DNA from 2 places in the Nocardioides sp. Z22_16 genome. Region 2 is predicted to be linked to the other one. Evidence: riboswitches for the same ligand, from Rfam matches in the RefSeq annotation. Region 2 holds a riboswitch; the other holds the start of a gene.
What was found. A riboswitch is a leader RNA that binds a small molecule or an ion and turns the genes downstream of it on or off. The one in region 2 is predicted to bind thiamine pyrophosphate.
Positions count from the first base shown of each region.

Region 1 (6,358 bases), on a different contig from region 2:
CCGCCCGGCGCGGGATCCTGCCGGCAGCCCGTGCCGTCCACCCCGCCACGACCGCGAGCCGCAGCGCCCGCGCCATCGCGGGCGGGTCCTCCGCCCGGGTCACCGCCGAGGCCGCGAGCACCGCGGCGCAGCCCAGCTCCATCGCGAGCGCCGCGTCGGAGGCGGTGCCGATCCCGGCGTCCAGCACGACCGGGACCGCGACCGCGCTCACCACGGCCTCCAGGGACCACGGGTCGAGGACGCCGCGACCCGACCCGATGGGCGAGCCCAGCGGCATCACCGCCGCACACCCGGCGTCGGCCAGCCGGCGGGCGAGCACCGGGTCGGGTGGGGCGTAGGGCAGCACCGTGAAACCCCTCGCCACCAGCGCCTCGGCGGCGTCGAGCAGCTCCACGGCGTCCGGCAGCAGCGACTCCTCGTCACCGATCACCTCGAGCTTGACCCAGTCGGTCTCCAGGGCCTCGCGGGCCAGCTCGGCGGTGAGCACCGCCTCCCGGGCGCTGGTGCAGCCGGCGGTGTTGGGGAGCAGCCTGACGCCGTGGGCGCGCAGGGTCGCGAGCAGGCTCCCCTCCCCGGTGCCCGGCATCCGCCGCATGCTGACGGTGACCAGGCCGGGGTCGGCCTCCCGCAGCACGTCGGGCAGCAGGGAGAGCCGGGGCAGCCCTCCGGTGCCGAGCAGGAGCCGCGAGGCCAGCGCTTCGCCCGCGACCACCAGCGGGGCGTCGACGCCGCTCATCCGCCCTGCACCGCCTGCACGACCTCGACCACGTCGCCCGGGCGCAGCGCGTGCCCGGCGTGGTCCGCGCGGGGCACCACCTGGCCGTTGACCGCGACGGCGCACCCGGTCTGCGGGGTGTCCTGGTGGCGCAGCAGGGCGGCCAGGTCCCCGTCGGGCACCTCGACCGGTCGTCCGTTGAGCACGATCCTCATGGGCTCCTCCTCGATGTCGCCCAGGACGGCGCCGACCCGTGCCGGCGCGGGTCCCAGGGCTGGTGGACGGTCCCCGACTCCAGGTGGTCGGCGACCAGGCGGGCGGTCAGCGGAGCGAGCAGCACCCCGTGGCGGTGGTGGCCCGCCGCCAGCACCACCCCCGGCAGGTGGGTGGGGCCGACCAGCGGCCGGTTGTCCCGGGTGCCGGGCCGGTCCCGGGCCACGGCCTCCGACCAGGTCGCCCGGTCGAGGGCCGGGAGCAGCGTCCGCGCCGCGTCGAGCAGCCGGTGCACCCCGCCCGCGGTCACCCGGGGGTCGCTCCCGTGCTCCTCCACCGTCGCGCCCACGATCACCTCGCCGTCCGGGCGGGGCACCAGGTAGACCGGCCGGCCCCGCACCACGCCGCGCACCACGTGGCGCGGCAGGTCGTCGTCCCAGCGCACCCGCAGCACCTCCCCGCGCACCCCGCGGACCAGACCGGCGAACGGCGCGGGCAGCCGCGACCCGGTCGCCACCACGACGGCGTCGTGACCCGGTCCGGGCGCGGGCTCCCGGTCGAGGTCCCAGGACCCCGGCTCCACCACGTCGCCCAGCCGGTCCCGGAGGGCCGCGACGACCGCGCGCGGGTCGACCGCGAGGTCGCCGGGCAGTCGGAAGCCGCCGGCGACCCGGGCCAGGCCGGGCTCCGCCCGCCTCAGCTCCCCCCTGTCCAGCGGCTCGACCCGCTCCCCCAGGCGCTCGAGCAGCTCGGCCTGCCGGGCGAGCTCTTGGAGGTCGCCCGCGTCGTGGCCCACCAGCAGCGTGCCCGCGGTCTGCAGCCGCAGCCCCAGCCGGTCCGCCAGCGCCGGCCAGAGACGGGCCGAGGCCCGGCCGGCGTCCAGCAGGTCGCTCTCCCCGTGCCAGGTCTCCCCCGCCGGGCAGAGCATCCCGGCGGCGGCATACGACGCCCCGCTGCCGGGCGACGGGTCCAGCACGGTGACCCGGTGACCGCGCCGTCGCAGCTCCTCGGCGCAGGCCAGGCCCACGATCCCGGCGCCGAGGACGCGCAACCGGAGGCTCACGCGACCGCCGCCACCAGCTCCTTCGCCGCCGACACCGGGTCTCGCGCGTTCCAGATCCCGGCGATCACCGCCACCCCGTGGGCCCCGGCCGAGCGCGCCAGCGCGGCGCGCTCGGCGTCCACCCCGCCGATCGCGACCAGCGGCAGCACCCCGGCCGCCCAGGTGAGGGCGAACGCACCGAGCGGGTCGGGCAGCCCGGTCTTGCTCGGGCTCGCCCAGACCGGCCCGAAGCCGGCGTAGGACGCCCCGGCCTCCGCGGCCCGGAGCACGTCGACACGACTCCGGCAGGTCGCGCCCACGACCAGGCCGGGGGCGACGCGGTGGACGGCGGCGACGGGCAGGTCGTCGGCACCGAGGTGGACCCCGTCGGCGCCGGCCGCGAGGGCCACGTCGAGGCGGTCGTCGACGACCACCTGGGCGCCCGCGGGGCGCACCGCACCCACCACCACCTGGGTGAGGGCGAGCACCTCACGGTCGGTGCCCGTCTTGTCGCGGACCTGGAAGCCGTCGACGCCCACCGCAGCGAGGTCGGGCAGCAGGGAGAGGTCGTCCCGGGGGGACACAAGGCAGAACAGACGAGGTAGCAACGCGACGCTCCTGACGCTTCCTTCGCCGGCATGACCCGGATCAGGTTCGACGGTCGGAGCGGCTCAGCTCCCTCTCAGCCCGCTGCCGCAGGCTCCCGTGGTGGACGTCAGCGACGATAACGAAGGCCCCGGGACCTGTCCAGGGTCTCCACCGCAGGGTGAGCTAGGCGGCCGCCTCGGCGAGCCGTCGCCGCACGGCGACTGCGGCGGTGCGCCCGGCCCGGCCGGCCCCGACGGTGCTCGCGGAGGGGCCGTAGCCGACCAGCTGCACCCGCGGATCGGCCACCGCCGTGGTCGCCCCCTGCACGTTGCCCGGCACGTGCTCCAGCGCGATCCCGCCCCGCGGCGAGCGCAGCCCGAGCGGCGCCAGGTGGTCCACGGCGGCGCGGAAGCCGGTGGCCCACAGGATCGCCCCCACCTCCTCGAAGGACGGCAGCCCGGACGGCGGCTCGGCCCATCGCACCCCCGCGGGCTCGATCGAGCTGAACATCGGCCGCCACCGGTAGGCACCTAGCTCTGCTGCGCGCTGCTCCTGGGGGCGCAGCATGAGTCCGGTGACGCCGACGACGCTGGTCGGCGGCAGGCCCTCGCGGACCCGCGCCTCCACCGCGGTGACCGCGGCCAGGCCGGCCTCGGCGTCGAAGCGGTCGTCGTCGCGCCAGAGCGGGGGGCGCCGGGTGACCCACAGGGTGTCGGTGACGAGGGCGAGCTCGCCGAGGTGCTGGACCGCCGAGGCGCCTCCCCCGACCACCAGGACGCGGGTGCCACGGAAGTGGTCGGGGCCCGGGTAGCGGGCGGTGTGCAGCTGCTCCCCGGCGAAGGAGGCGATGCCCGGGTAGGAGGGCACGAACGGACGGGTCCAGGTGCCGGTGGCGTTGACCAGGGTCCGGGTCCGCCACGTCTGCTCGCCCGCTGGGCCGCGGCCCCGCACGACGAGCAGGTCGCCCTCGCTCTCCACCCGGTCCACCCGCAGGGGTCGCACCACCGGGAGCCCGTGACGGCGCTCGTAGTCGGCGAAGTAGGCCGGGACCACCTGGTTGGCGGGCGACTCCGAGCGGGTCGGCGCGACGGCGTCCGGCAGGTTCGCCACCCCATGCACGTCGTCCATCGTGAGGGAGTCCCAGCGGTGCTGCCAGGCACCGCCGGGGGCGGTCGCGGCGTCGAGCACCACGTGCTCGATTCCGAGCCGGGAGAGGTGGAAGGAGGCCGCCAGGCCTGCCTGGCCGGCACCGATCACCACGGAGTCGAGGGGACGCACACCTCCTCCAACGCCGGAGGGTGCCGCTCTATTGCGTCAGGCCCCGACGACCAGCACCGGCGCCGGCGCCACGGCCAGGGTGACCCGGTCACCGGGGCGCAGGCCGGTGGCCTGCGCGCTGGCGAGCTGCGCGACCAGCTCGGGGCCGTCGGGCAGGGCGACGTGGACGCGCGTGACGGGGCCCAGGAATCCCACCGAGACCACGGTGGCGGTGCCCTCGGCGTCCGGGGTGAGCTCCAGAGACTCCGGGCGGACCAGCGCCAGTCCCTCGCCGGTGGCCGATCCCTCGAGGACCGGCACCCGCATGCCCAGCACGGTCGCGTGGCCGGACTCGACGGTCGCCGGGACCCGGTTGGAGAGACCGACGAACTCGCCGACGAAGGCGGTCGCGGGAGCGGAGTAGAGCTCGGCCGGCGGGGCGAGCTGCTCCAGCCGCCCGGCGTTCATCACCCCGACCCGGTCGGCGACGGCGAGCGCCTCCTCCTGGTCGTGGGTGACGAAGAGGGTGGTGGTGCCGACCTCGAGCTGCACCTTGCGGATCTCGTCGCGCAGCTGGACGCGGACCTTCGCGTCCAGCGCCGAGAGGGGCTCGTCGAGCAGGAGCACCGAGGGCTCCACCGCCAGTGCCCGGGCCAGCGCCACCCGCTGCTGCTGACCGCCGGAGAGCTGGTGGGCGTAGCGGTCGCGGTGCTGGGCCAGGCCGACCAGCTCGAGCATCTCGTCGGCCCGGGCCTTGCGCTGCTTGCCGGGGCGCCCGCGCATCTTGAGGCCGAACGCGACGTTCTGGGCCACGGTGAGGTGGGGGAAGAGGCTGTAGGCCTGGAAGACCATCCCCATGTCGCGCTTGTTGGCCGGCACCTGGCTCACGTCCTGACCGCCCACGGTGACCGTGCCGGAGTCCTGGCTCTCCAGGCCCGCCAGGATCCGCAGTGCGGTGGTCTTGCCGCATCCCGAGGGGCCGAGCAGCACGACCATCTCACCGGGCTCGATCCGCAGGTCGAGCCCGTCGAGGGCCCGCACCTCCCCGTAGTGGCGGTGCAGCCCCGTCATCTCGACGGCCAGGCCCCCCTGGTCGCTCGTGCTCTGGGCCACCTGGGACATCACTTGCCTCCGGACATGGTGCGTCGACCGCGGTCGAACAAGGAGAGGAGCAGCAGCAGGACCGCCGCGAAGAGGATGGAGGCCAGCGCAGCCGCCATCGAGGTCTGGGCGTCGCTCTTGCCCAGCAGCACGATGGCCACCGGGAGGGTCTCGAAGTTGAGCAGCGAGGCGAAGGTGTACTCCCCCAGCACCAGCGCCACCGAGATGAACGCCGCACCCAGCACGCCGGGCCAGATGTTGGGGAGCACCACCCGGAGGATCACCGTCCACCAGCCGGCGCCCAGCGAGCGGGCGGCCTCGGAGAGGGTGCGGACGTCGAGGGAGGCCAGCGAGGCGTCGATGGAGCGGTACGCGTAGGGCAGGACCAGCACCACGTAGGAGAAGGTCAGCACCAGGGAGGTGTCGCCGAAGAAGTACCGCAGCCAGGTGTAGACGTTGCTGCTCCCCACCACGATCACCAGGGCCGGGATCGTCAGCGGCAGCAGGCAGAGGAACTCCACCAGGCGGGAGGCCTTCGGCAGCCGCAGCCGCACCCAGACCATCGTCGGCACCAGCAGCACCACCATCCCGACGACGGTCAGTCCGGCAAGAGTGAGGCTGGTGAGGATGGCCTGCGACATGGTCGGGTCGTCGAGCAGGCCCTGCCACGCCTCGCCGGTGCGACCCCCGCCGCGCACCTGGGTGCTGAAGTCGAGCAGCGCCACCAGCGGCAGCAGGAAGAACGTCGCGAAGGCCAGCATCAGCAGGCCCCGGACCACGCGGCCGGCCAGCGAGCCGGAGCGCCGGGCGCTGCGGACGGCACTCACTGCAACCACCTCGACGTCCGGCGCAGCAGCAGCGAGTAGCCCACCATCACGACCACGACCACCAGGATCATCTGCAGCGCCAGCGCGAAGGCGAAGTTGGCCTGCCCGAGCACCACCTCGCTGGTCAGGGCGGAGCGGATCAGCAGCGGGGTGATCGGGGCGCCCTGGCTGACCAGGGCGGCAGCCGTCGCGTAGGCCGCGAAGGCGTTGGCGAAGAGGAGCAGCGCCGAGCCCAGGAAGGCCGGGAGCAGCAGCGGGAACCCGACCTGGGTCCAGTACTGCCGGGTGCTGGCGCCGAGGTTGACCGCGGCCTCGCGCCACTGGGGCCGCAGGCCCTCCATCGCCGGCAGGAAGACGATGACCATCAGCGGGATCTGGAAGTAGGTGTAGACCAGGATCAGCCCGGGCAGGTCGTAGAGCCAGCCCGAGCCGGTCGCGTCCACCCCGAAGGCGTCGGCAAGCAGGTCGGTCAGCAGGCCGCCGAAGCCGAGGGTGGCCATCCAGGCGAAGGCCAGGGTGACGCCACCGAACTGGGCCAGCACGGCGCAGATCGACGTGATGACCCGGCGGGCGACGCTGGTCGGCGGCGCGCTCACCACCAGGTAGGTCAGCAGG
Region 1 is NZ_JBYTTI010000001.1:143,634-149,991, forward strand. Features, by position in the region: gene AC3X7R_RS00690 (thiazole synthase) at 1-736, opposite strand, end outside; gene thiS (sulfur carrier protein ThiS) at 733-930, opposite strand; partial or broken gene AC3X7R_RS00700 (FAD-dependent oxidoreductase) at 1,062-1,973, opposite strand; gene AC3X7R_RS00705 (thiamine phosphate synthase) at 1,988-2,554, opposite strand; TPP riboswitch at 2,578-2,687, opposite strand; gene AC3X7R_RS00710 (NAD(P)-binding domain-containing protein) at 2,742-3,836, opposite strand; gene AC3X7R_RS00715 (ABC transporter ATP-binding protein) at 3,873-4,928, opposite strand; gene AC3X7R_RS00720 (ABC transporter permease) at 4,937-5,743, opposite strand; gene AC3X7R_RS00725 (ABC transporter permease) at 5,740-6,358, opposite strand, start outside.
Region 1: another riboswitch for thiamine pyrophosphate. It lies ahead of AC3X7R_RS00705 (thiamine phosphate synthase); the one in region 2 lies ahead of AC3X7R_RS12105 (thiamine ABC transporter substrate-binding protein).

Region 2 (6,358 bases):
GTGCACCGCGACCACTACACCCAGGCCGTCGCGCTCCGCGCCGAGACGGGGGCGCGGGTCACCCTCGGGCTCGCCGAGAGGCCCGCGCTCGAGGCGATCCGGCAGGGCCTGCACCGCGACCCGCACGTGGCGCTGCTGGGGCGGGCCGGCGCCCACGACCTCGCCCGGCAGTGGGGCGACGTCGACACCGGAGCCACCGAGAACCTCTCCGTGTGGGCGGACCCCGACACCTGGTTGGACCGGGACCTGACGCTGACCGTCGGGGACCGCACGCTCGACGCGGTGCACACCCCCGGCCACACCCAGGGGCACTACGTCTTCGCCGAGCACCGGGCCGGGCTGCTCTTCGCCGGCGACCACGTGCTGCCCACCATCACCCCCTCCATCGGCTTCGAGGCGGTCCTGCCGGAGCAGCCGCTGGGCGACTTCCTCGCCTCCCTGGCCAAGGTGCGGGCGATGCCCGACCTGCGGCTGCTGCCCGCCCACGGCCCGGTGACGGACTCCACCCACGCCCGGGTCGAGGAGCTGCTCGCCCACCACGCGCACCGGCTGGAGCTCTGCCTGGCCGCCTTCGGGGGAAGCGCCCAGCCGTGCGAGCTCACGGCGTACGACGTCGCCCGGCAGCTGCCCTGGACCCGCCACGCCCACGCCTTCGCGACGCTGGACGTCTTCAACGCCTCCCTGGCCACCATGGAGACCCGGGCCCACCTGGAGCTGCTGGTGGCGCGCGGCGAGCTCGCCCGCGGCGAGGTGGACGGCACCGAGGTCTACCGCGGCTGAGCCCCGCTCAGGAAGGCGCACACCTGGGCCGTCGCCCGCCGGGCCTCGGGGACCAGCGGCAGCAGCGGATAGACGTGGAGCAGCCCCGGCTCCTCCACCGCGAGCAGGTCCCACTCGGCCTCCGCGCCCCGTCGCGCCAGCAGCCGGCAGCCGGGCGCCAGGGTGTCGCGGGTGCCGTACAGCAGCAGGGTGGGCGGCAGCTCCGCGAGCGAGCCGAGCGCCGGTGAGACCTCGGGCCGGGTGAGGTCCTCCTCGCCGCCCGCCCACCACCGGGCGTAGGCCGCGACCTTGCCCGCGAAGAGCCACGGGTCCTGCGCGGTGGCCCGGGCGGTCTCCTCCGGCGTGGTGCCGGCCAGGTCCACCCAGGGGGAGACGAGCACCAGCCGCGCGGCCCGTGGACCCCGGGCGTCGCGCATCGCCTGCGCCACCGCCAGCGCGTAGCCGCCGCCCGCGGAGTCCCCGCTCAGCACCAGCTCGCCCCCGCTCGCGGCAGCCTCGTCGGCCCAGCGCGTCACCAGCGCGACGGTCGCCGCGAAGGAGTCACGCCAGGTGTGCCCGGGCGCCAGCGGATAGTCCGGCAGCACCACCCGGGCCCCGGTCGCCGTGGCGACCCGGCAGACCCACCGCAGGTGGAAGGGGTCGAGCGGGTGCGCGTAGCCGCCCCCGTGCAGGTGAAGCACGGTGAGGCGGCCGGCAGCCGGACCGGGCCGGCGGGGCGTCAGCACCCAGCTCGGGTAGCCGGCCGAGTCGTCGCGCGTCACGGCGAACCGCCGCGCGAAACGCGGCACCAGGAAGGTGGGCAGGGCCGGCTCCCGGCCCCGGTAGCGCCGCTCGAGGCCGGCTCGCTCCCGCTCGGGGTCGACCAGCTCGCCGGTGCGGCGCACCCGCGGCAGCGCCCAGGCGACGAACCGGTGCCGGCGGCTGGGGCGCAGCCCGGGGCGGAAGAGCGCGGAGTCCGGGACGGAGGTCACCACCGCACCCTAGGCTCTGGCCACCATGACCGAGCCGTCCCGCACGCCCCCGTCCGCTCCCCGGGCGGTCGGAGCCGACCCGCTGGTGCTCTACCTGGCCGGATGGGGCCGCAGCGGCTCCACCCTGCTGGAGCGGCTGCTGGGGGAGATGGACGGGGTGACCCTCCTGGGGGAGGTGGTCCACCTCTGGGAGCGCGGCGTCCGCCGCGACGAGCTCTGCGCCTGCGGCGCGGCGTTCTCGGCCTGCCCGTTCTGGACCGCGGTGGGACAGCGGGCCTTCGGCGGCTGGGGGCAGGTCGACGTGGACCGGCTCGCCCACCTCAAGGAGGAGGTCGACCGGCAGCGCCGCCTGCCGCGCACCGTGCGCCGCACCCCGCCGCCCGCCACCCGCCGGGCGGTGCTGGAGTACGCCGGGCACTTCCGTGCCGTCTACGCCGCGGCCCGTGAGGTGGGCGGCGCCCGGGTCCTGGTGGACTCCAGCAAGGAGATCCCCACGGCGGTCACCCTCAGTCACCTGCCCGACCTGGACCTGCGCGCCCTGCACGTGGTCCGCGACCCGCGGGGGGTGGCGTACTCCTGGGCCAAGACCGTGGCCCGCCCGGAGGCGGGGGGCGAGCCGATGCCGCGCTTCTCGCCGGCCCGGAGCACGGCCCTGTGGGTCTCGGGCAACCTCACCGTGGCGGGGCTCTCGTGGCGGGGGACCCCGCTGGCCCGGCTGCGCTACGAGGACCTGGTCGCCGACCCGGCGGGGACGGTGGCCGCCGCCTGGCAGGCCCTGGAGCTGCCCGGCAGCCCGGCGCTGCCGATGCTCGGGCCGCACGAGGTCGAGCTCGGGCCCTGCCACTCGGTGGCGGGGAACCCGATGCGCTTCCGGACCGGGCGCACCGAGCTGCGGGCCGACGAGGAGTGGCGCCGCCGGATGCCGGCGCGGGACCGGCGGCTGGTGACCGCCCTGTCGTGGCCCCTGCTGCGACGTCTCGGCTACCGGTAGGGTGGCCGTACCAGACAGGGGAGCACCCGGCGTCGCGACGACGCTCATGTGCTGAGAGTGCGGACGAAGCCGCAGACCCTCCGAACCTGCACCGGTTAGCACCGGCGAAGGGAGTCAGAGAAGTGAAGTCCCATGCCCTCCTCGCGACCGTGGCGGTGCTCAGCGCGGTCACGGCCGGCTGCAGCGCCCTCGGTGACGACCGGGACGACGCGGCCGGGTCGGACGACCGCCGCAAGGTCATCCTGGTCACCCACGACTCCTTCCAGCTCCCCGAGGAGCTGGTCGAGGAGTTCCGCGAGCAGCACGACCTGGAGCTGATCGTCCGGGCCTCCGGCGACGCCGGCGCGCTGAGCGCCAAGCTCGGCCTGACCAAGGAGAACCCCACCGGGGACGCCGCCTTCGGCATCGACAACACCTTCGCCTCGCGGGTGCTAGCGGAGGGCGTCTTCGCCCCCTACGACCCGCCGCTCCCGGTCGGCGCGGAGAAGTACGACCTCCCCGAGGGCGCCGACCGGCTCACCCCCGTCGACGTGGGCCACGTCTGCGTCAACGTCGACGACACGTGGTTCGCCGAGCGCGGCGAGAAGCCGCCGCGGACGCTGCAGGAGCTGGCCCGGCCGGAGTACCGGGACCTGATGGTCGTCCCCGCGGCGTCGACCTCCTCGGTCGGGATGGCGTTCCTGCTCACCACGGTGGCCGCCTTCGGCGACGGGTGGCCCGACTACTGGCAGTCGCTGCTCGACAACGGCGTGAAGATCGTCGACGGGTGGAGCGACGCCTACTACACCGACTTCACCCAGGGCGGGGAGAACGGCAGCCGCCCGATCGTGCTCTCCTACGACTCCTCGCCGGCGTTCACCGTGCCCGAGGGGAAGAAGCGCTCCACGACCAGCGCGCTGCTCGACACCTGCTTCCGCCAGGTCGAGTACGCCGGCGTGCTGGAGGGGGCGGCCAACCCCGAGGGGGCGCAGGCGCTGGTGGAGTTCCTGGTGCAGCGGTCGGTGCAGGAGGCGCTGCCGGAGTCGATGTACGTCTTCCCGGTCGACAGGTCCGTCGAGCTGCCCGCCGCCTGGGCGGCCCACGCGGTCCAGCCCGAGGAGCCCTTCACCGTGGCGCCGGAGGAGATCGCGGCCAACCGGGAGCGCTGGCTCCAGGAGTGGACGGAGCTCACCACCCGGTGACCCGGCGGCTGCTGGCGCTCGCCGGGCTCTCCGCCGGGCCGCTGCTGGTGCTGGGCGTCTTCTTCGTGCTGCCCGTGACCGGCATGGTCGCCCGCGGGTTCTGGGTCGACGGCACCTTCGACCCAGGCGGGGTGCTCGAGGTGCTGCGCCGGCCCCGGGTGCTGCGGGTGCTCGCCTTCACGGTCGGTTCTGCGCTGGCCGGGACGCTCCTCTCGATGGTGCTGGGGCTGCCGGCGGCGTACGCCCTCAACCGGCTCGCGCTGCCGGGCCGCCGGCTGGTCCGCTCCGCCCTGCTGGTGCCGTTCGTGCTGCCCACCGTGGTGGTCGGCGTCGCCTTCCGGGAGCTGCTGGGGGAGTCCGGTCCGCTGGGCTTCCTCGGGCTCGACGGCACCCCGGTCGCCATCGTGCTGGGATTGGCCTTCTTCAACTCCGCGGTGGTGGTGCGTGGGGTCGGGGCCGCCTGGGAGTCGCTCGACCCGCGCCCGGCCGAGGCCGCTGCCGCGCTCGGCGCCACTCCGTGGCAGGTGCTGCGCACGGTGACCCTGCCCGCGCTGCGCCCGGCGATCGTCTCCTCCGCCTCGGTGGTCTTCCTCTTCTGCGCCACCGCCTTCGGCATCGTGCTCACCCTCGGCGGGGTGCGGCACGCCACCGTGGAGACCGAGATCTACCTGCTGACCACCACCCTCTTCGACCTGCGGGCGGCCGCCGCCCTCTCGCTGCTCCAGCTCGCCGTGGTCGCCGGGCTGCTCCTGGTGACCGGTCGCCTCCGCGCGACCACCGCCGCGGTCGACCGCCGGGTCTCCCGCCCCAGGCGCCCGGGCAGGCACGACGTCTGGGCGCTGGGGATGACGGCGCTGCTGCTGGGCTTCGTCGCGGCGCCGCTCCTCACCCTGCTGCTCGGGTCGCTGCGGGTGCGCGGGAGCTGGAGCCTGGACAACTACCGGGCCCTGGACGGGCGGGGCGACGACGCGGCCCTGCTGGTCCCGGTGACCGAGGCGCTGGTCAACTCGCTGCGGATCGCCGTGGACGCCACCTGGATGGCGCTGCTGCTCGGGCTGCTGCTCGCGGTGGTCGTGACGCGGCGCTCCCACAGCCGCACCGAGCGCCGGTTGCGGGCCGGGGTGGACGCCCTCTTCATGCTGCCGCTCGGGGTCTCCGCGGTCACCCTCGGCTTCGGCTTCCTCATCACCCTCGACCGGCCGCCGGTCGACCTGCGCGACTCGGCCCTGCTGGTGCCGATCGCCCAGGCGCTGGTGGCGCTTCCGCTGGTGCTGCGGACCCTGGTCCCGGTCCTGGCGGGGATCGACGACCGGCTGCGCCAGGCGGCCGCCTCGATGGGCGCCGGCCCGTTGCGCACCTGGGTCACCGTCGACCTGCCGGTGGTGTGGAAGCCGCTGCTGGCCGCCGGCGGCTTCGCCTTCTCGGTCTCCCTCGGCGAGTTCGGGGCGACCTCGTTCCTGGCCCGCGACGAGCGCCCCACCGTGCCGGTGGTGATCTTCCGGCTGATCGGGCACCCGGGGGAGATGAACTACGGGATGGCGCTGGCGGCCTCGGTGGTCCTCGCGGCGACCACCGCGCTGGTGGTGCTGGCCGTGGAGCGGCTGCGGGTGCCGAGCGTGGGAACCTTCTGACATGGCTGGTACCGACCCGGCGCTCGAGCTCGACCACGTCGAGGTGCGTTACGACGGCAGCCCCGCCGTCGTCGACGTCACCGTGCAGGTGCCCCCCGGGGAGGTCCTCGCCGTGCTCGGGCCCTCGGGCTGCGGGAAGTCCACGCTGCTGCGCGCGGTGGCGGGCCTGGAGCCCGTCTCGGCCGGGACGATCCGCTTCGCGGGCGAGGACCTGCGCGGGCGACCGACCCATCGCCGCGGCTTCGCGCTGATGTTCCAGGACGGGCAGCTCTTCGGCCACCTCGACGTGGCGCGCAACGTGGGCTACGCGCTGCGGCTGGCCCGGCGTCCGCGGGCCGAGGTGGCCCGCCGGGTGGCCGAGCTCCTCGACCTGGTGGGGCTCGCCGGCTACGGCCCCCGGATGCCGGCGACGCTCTCGGGCGGGGAGCGGCAGCGGGTGGCGCTGGCCCGCGCCCTGGCGGTCCGACCGCGGCTGCTGCTCCTCGACGAGCCGCTCTCGGCCCTGGACGCGGCGCTGCGCGAGTCGCTGGCCCGGGACCTGAGGGAGATCCTCACCAGCTCGCGGACCACCGCGGTGATGGTCACCCACGACCACGAGGAGGCGTTCACGGTCGCGGACCGTCTCGCGGTGATGTCCCGCGGCCGGGTGGTGCAGGACGGACCCATCGCCGAGGTCTGGGCCGCGCCCGCCACCCCGGAGACGGCCGTCTTCCTGGGCTACGCGACGGTGCTCACCGGGCCGGCGGCCCACCGGCTCGCCGAGGCCGCGGGGCTGCCCCGCGAGGGCGCGCTGGCGCTGCGCAG
Region 2 is NZ_JBYTTI010000003.1:767,703-774,060, forward strand. Features, by position in the region: gene AC3X7R_RS12090 (MBL fold metallo-hydrolase) at 1-780, shown strand, start outside; gene AC3X7R_RS12095 (alpha/beta hydrolase) at 768-1,751, opposite strand; gene AC3X7R_RS12100 (sulfotransferase) at 1,777-2,742, shown strand; TPP riboswitch at 2,749-2,872, shown strand; gene AC3X7R_RS12105 (thiamine ABC transporter substrate-binding protein) at 2,865-3,923, shown strand; gene AC3X7R_RS12110 (ABC transporter permease) at 3,899-5,554, shown strand; gene AC3X7R_RS12115 (ABC transporter ATP-binding protein) at 5,556-6,358, shown strand, end outside.